2 regions of the Lysinibacillus sp. A4 genome follow, and region 2 is predicted to be linked to the other one. Evidence: riboswitches for the same ligand, from Rfam matches in the RefSeq annotation. Region 2 holds a riboswitch; the other holds the start of a gene.
The links. Region 2 has a riboswitch for FMN ahead of ribE (riboflavin synthase). Riboswitches for the same ligand answer to the same signal wherever they lie in the genome.

Region 1 (2,414 bases), on a different contig from region 2:
AGAAAGTGTTCCAATGACATATGTGATACCAAATGAGCGTGTAGCAACTGATTTTGGAACAGAAAAACCTTCTACCTTACAGATGTATGAAAAATATGCTCCTCAAATAGATGAAGAAGCCAAAGGGTTTACGGATTATCATCCATTTAAAGGTGAACTGAAGGAGAAGGAAGACAAGCTTGTCCACGTTTTACCAAAGGACAATGACTATGATATTGCATCAGCTACCGTTAATGAGTACAAAGGGACTTTAGAGGATACCTTCTCGGATTCTGAATATACGGAAGTTGAGATTCAAAATGAAGATGGCACACCTTATGAGTTTTCTCAAGAGGGTGAGCCAAGTCAAGCCATGTCATTAACAAACGCCAAGCATTTTAATTATTACTTATACCAAGATGAGAATGGGGCAGAATATCTGTCACCAGATTTCCGTCAAACATTTGCTAATGTTACAGAAGCACTTACACTAATGAAAAACAAAAATGATGATGTTTATGTAACAGTGGTTCCTGAAAACGTAACATATACCGTGAAAGAGGAAGCGGAAGGTGTAGTCGTAACATTCGACATTCCCTTAGATTTAGCATCGATGGAGCCAATTCGCGCTACCCAATTGATTGAAGCGATGATGTTAACTGCTGCTAGCTTTGACCAACAATTACGCTTAGATAATGTGGTCCAAGAAAGTTGGGAAGGATTCGATTTAAAAAATTATTTGCCAAAGCCTGTGGGGCCAAATAAACAATATATGCCTTAGGCAGAATCAAAAATGGAGCATTCCTGTAACATGGAATGCTCCATTTTTACAATACATACAAATCTAATCGGATTTTTTTAAGCAGAACTGTTTACTTTTTCTTGATAATTAATTATAGTAAGGTTGTAGTATAAAATAATATGATTCATCTTCGGGGCAGGGTGAAAATCCCGACCGGCGGTAATAGAGTGGTGAACCGTTAATGTTTCCATTAACTCGAATGGTTTATGCTTCGCTCTTCAGCCCGCGACCTGTGCAAATTTATTTGCATGGCTGACTTGGTGTGATTCCGAGGCCGACAGTTAAAGTCTGGATGGGAGAAGATGGAGGTACGATCGTCATTCATTGTTATGAAATAAACTATAAACGAGCGCTTTTTTGTATGGCTTTTTAAACGGTGCTCAAAAATAGTTTAAATTGACGCTTATTCGTCATGCCTTTCTCCCTTGTGCTCTTCATGCATAAGGGTTTTTTGTGCTAACATTGAAAGATCGTCACCTTTCTTCTTGCGAGATTGAATCAGCAAAGAGGAGAGAGTTTTCTATGAAGAAAAATGTTAAACTTCAATCGTTTATTACGATTGGCATGCTGAGCAGTATTTCGTTTTTATTAATGCTTTTTAATTTTCCAATTCCACCATTTCCAGCATTCTTGGAAGTCGACTTTAGTGATATGCCTGCATTAATAGCAGCCATCACAATGGGGCCTGTAGCTGGTATTTTAGTAGAATTATTTAAAAATGTATTGGATTGGATTTTCTCTGGAACGCCAACAGGTGTGCCAGTAGGTCATATTGCCAACTTTGCAACAGGTATTTTATTTATTTTGCCAGTAAGCCTTATTTTTAATCGCTTTAAAACAATTGCTGGTCTTGTTGGAGGTTTAGCGACAGGAACAGTCGTAATGGCAGTAGGCATGAGTATTTTAAACTACGCTGTATTTTTACCGATGTACACATACTTCTTAGGAATGGAACCTGTTGTAGGTGACTCACTTTATAAAATGATTATCGCTGGGATTTTACCATTTAACATTGTAAAAGGTATTTTATTAACGGCTATTATGGCGTTTTTATTTACTACTATGCGCAAGTGGATCGACCGCCAGCGTTCTATCTATATAACAAAATAATTTTTACTAACCTCGGGTGAACATACCTGAGGTTTTTTTGGTGGAAGGAATGATGGATAGAGAAAGGTGTGAAGAATAATAAATATAGAAAAAAGTAATAGGGTAAAACAGCTAACTAGTACTTTATAAGTATAATCTAGTCGAAAGCTATATTTTCATGTAAAATAGAGAAGAGTTTAGAATGTTTGAGGAGTTTGAAGAGATGAGTGGAAAAAAAGGACAGTGGTCTAGTAAATTAGGTTTTATTTTAGCATCAGCTGGTGCGGCGATCGGACTAGGAGCAATTTGGAAACTTCCCTATGTAACGGGACAAAGTGGTGGAGGAGCATTTTTCCTTATCTTTGTGTTATTTACCTTGTTAATAGGACTACCAATGTTATTGTCCGAGTATGTGTTAGGACGTGGTACACAATCCGAGGCTGTAACAGCGTATAAAAAAATTGCCCCAACTAAGCCAGGCTGGGCTTGGATTGGTCGAATGGGCGTGCTAGGCTGTTTTTTATTATTAACTTTTTATAGCGTA
Region 2 (2,414 bases):
AATAAAAATCCATGCAATCATTACCATGGTTTGATCTCGTTTTAAATCGAGAATGGTTCCTGTTAAAACTGATTGTGTTGTGCGATCATCTACCGTGACAAAGATTTCATTGCCTACATGATATTCTTGATCAAAAGCACCAGACGAAGAATAGTCATTCGTCAAATGAATGGATTGCCCCTTATGCTGACCATTTTTGATAATGGCCATCATCTCCTGTGTAAACAAAAAATCCTCATTTTCATACATATCTGTCATCGGTTCTGATTCTATTACATCCACTTGCGTTATTTCTGCTATCGGTCGATCATAAAATTGTTCGTTATGACTTACGAAAACAATCGAAACCCCACAACAGAGTGCTAATAGGGCATAGAAAACAGCTTGTTTAAAAGGTATATTTTTTAAAAATGTCAAATTAATGACCTCCAAACGGCCTAGACTGAATAGTCACTTGTAAAGGAACGTTTTGTTGATTAAGAAGTTCCATAAACAGGTTAAATGACATCATTTTATTAACATCTTTTACATTTTTCAAGTCTCGTCAGAGCTGTTTAAAATTTATGCTTCGAAAAAAATTTAAAAAGAAGGATGGATAATATAATAAAATAGTGTTATCGTAAGACTAGCTAAATAAAAATATTCTTCGGGGTAGGGTGAAATTCCCGATCGGCGGTGATGAAGCAATTCAAAGTCCGTGAGCGCAAGCTGATTTGGTGCAAATCCAAAACCGACAGTTACAGTCTGGATGGGAGAAGGGTAAAAATGCGAACTTTTTAAATTGATTCTAATTTAGAAGGTTTATTTGACTATGCATTTACTACAAATCTTCCCAATCATCTTGTGGGAAGTTTTTTTATTTAGCTACAATCGAATAGAAGATGTTCTTCGGGGTAGGGTGAAATTCCCAATCGGCGGTGATGAAGCAATTCAAAGTCCGTGAGCGCAAGCTGATTTGGTGCAAATCCAAAACCGACAGTGATAGTCTGGATGGGAGAAGAACGAATGAGATGACAGTCTATGAAAAAATTGTTTTCAAATAGGCTTATTTGTTGATGTCTTATACTCCCAAAACCCCTTTGATGTAAAGGGGTTTTTATTTTTTATTGCTAACGAGAGAAGGGAGAAGGATAAGGCACAAAAACAGGTGGAACAACTTTAAAAGTAAAGGATAGAAGTGCTAATAAAGTAGAGTAGGTGATGGAATGTTTACAGGACTTGTAGAGGATATTGGTATCATAAAAGCCGTGCAAAGCGATCGGGACAGTATGAAAATTACGGTGCAATCAGCCAAGATAACAGAGGATGTCAAGCTTGGTGACAGTATAGCGGTCAATGGAGTTTGTTTAACGGTGACAAATTTCACACAACAGCAGCTTACGATGGATGTTATGCCTGAAACAGTCAAAGCAACAAATCTACAGCAGCTGGCAATAGGTGATTCTGTTAATTTGGAGCGTGCCATGCCTGCTAATGGGCAATTTGGTGGCCATTTTGTTGCTGGTCATGTTGATGGAGTCGGCAAAATTTTGCGAAAACGTCCAGTAGCAAACGCCGTTTATATTGATATCGAATTGTCAGAGGAACTAACCAACTTCTGTATTCCAAAGGGTTCCATAACAATTGATGGCACAAGCTTAACCCTTTTTCATGTTGAAGCCAAGAGTGTCACAATTTCACTTATTCCTCATACTTACAAAGAAACCGTTTTAGGTATGAAGAGGGTTGGAGCAATCGTTAATATCGAAACCGATTTAGTTGGAAAATACATTATAGGGCAATTAAAAAAGGGGCAAACAACGCCAGCTATTACAAGAGATTATTTAGCACAACATGGTTTTTAAATCACAGAATAGGAGTTGATCATCGTGCTACATTCAATTGAAGAAGCCATAGAGGATTTAAGGCAGGGCAATATGATTGTGGTGGTTGATGATGAGGATCGAGAAAATGAAGGAGATCTTCTGGCACTCGCTGAATTCATCACACCAGCAACAATCAACTTTATGGCAACCAATGGTAGAGGTTTAATTTGTACGCCGATTTCACAGCAGCTTGCACAAAAGCTAGATTTATATCCAATGGTTCAGCACAATACAGATAACCATCAAACCGCATTTACGGTAAGTATCGATCATGTAGAAACAACGACAGGGATTAGCGCCTTTGAGCGTGCGCTAACGATACAAAGGATGGTAGAAAAGCAAGCTAAGCCGACTGATTTTCGTCGACCAGGCCATATTTTTCCGTTGATTGCGAAAGAGCAAGGCGTGCTGGAACGGAGAGGACACACGGAGGCCACTATTGATCTAGCGAAGCTTTGTCATAGCGTACCTGCAGGTGTTATTTGCGAAATTATGGGTGATGATGGGCACATGCTTCGGTTTGAAGAACTAACAAATTACGCTGCACAT

Region 1: another riboswitch for FMN. It lies ahead of NY607_RS04780 (ECF transporter S component); the one in region 2 lies ahead of ribE (riboflavin synthase).

The regions. Positions count from the first base shown of each region.
Region 1 covers NZ_JANWTB010000002.1:148,294-150,707, reverse strand. Annotated here, with positions in the region: gene NY607_RS04785 (RNA polymerase subunit sigma) at 1-760, shown strand, start outside; FMN riboswitch at 904-1,089, shown strand; gene NY607_RS04780 (ECF transporter S component) at 1,304-1,891, shown strand; gene NY607_RS04775 (sodium-dependent transporter) at 2,094-2,414, shown strand, end outside.
Region 2 covers NZ_JANWTB010000001.1:656,234-658,647, reverse strand. Annotated here, with positions in the region: gene NY607_RS03655 (YibE/F family protein) at 1-417, opposite strand, end outside; FMN riboswitch at 639-764, shown strand; FMN riboswitch at 881-1,006, shown strand; gene ribE (riboflavin synthase) at 1,206-1,844, shown strand; gene ribB (3,4-dihydroxy-2-butanone-4-phosphate synthase) at 1,869-2,414, shown strand, end outside.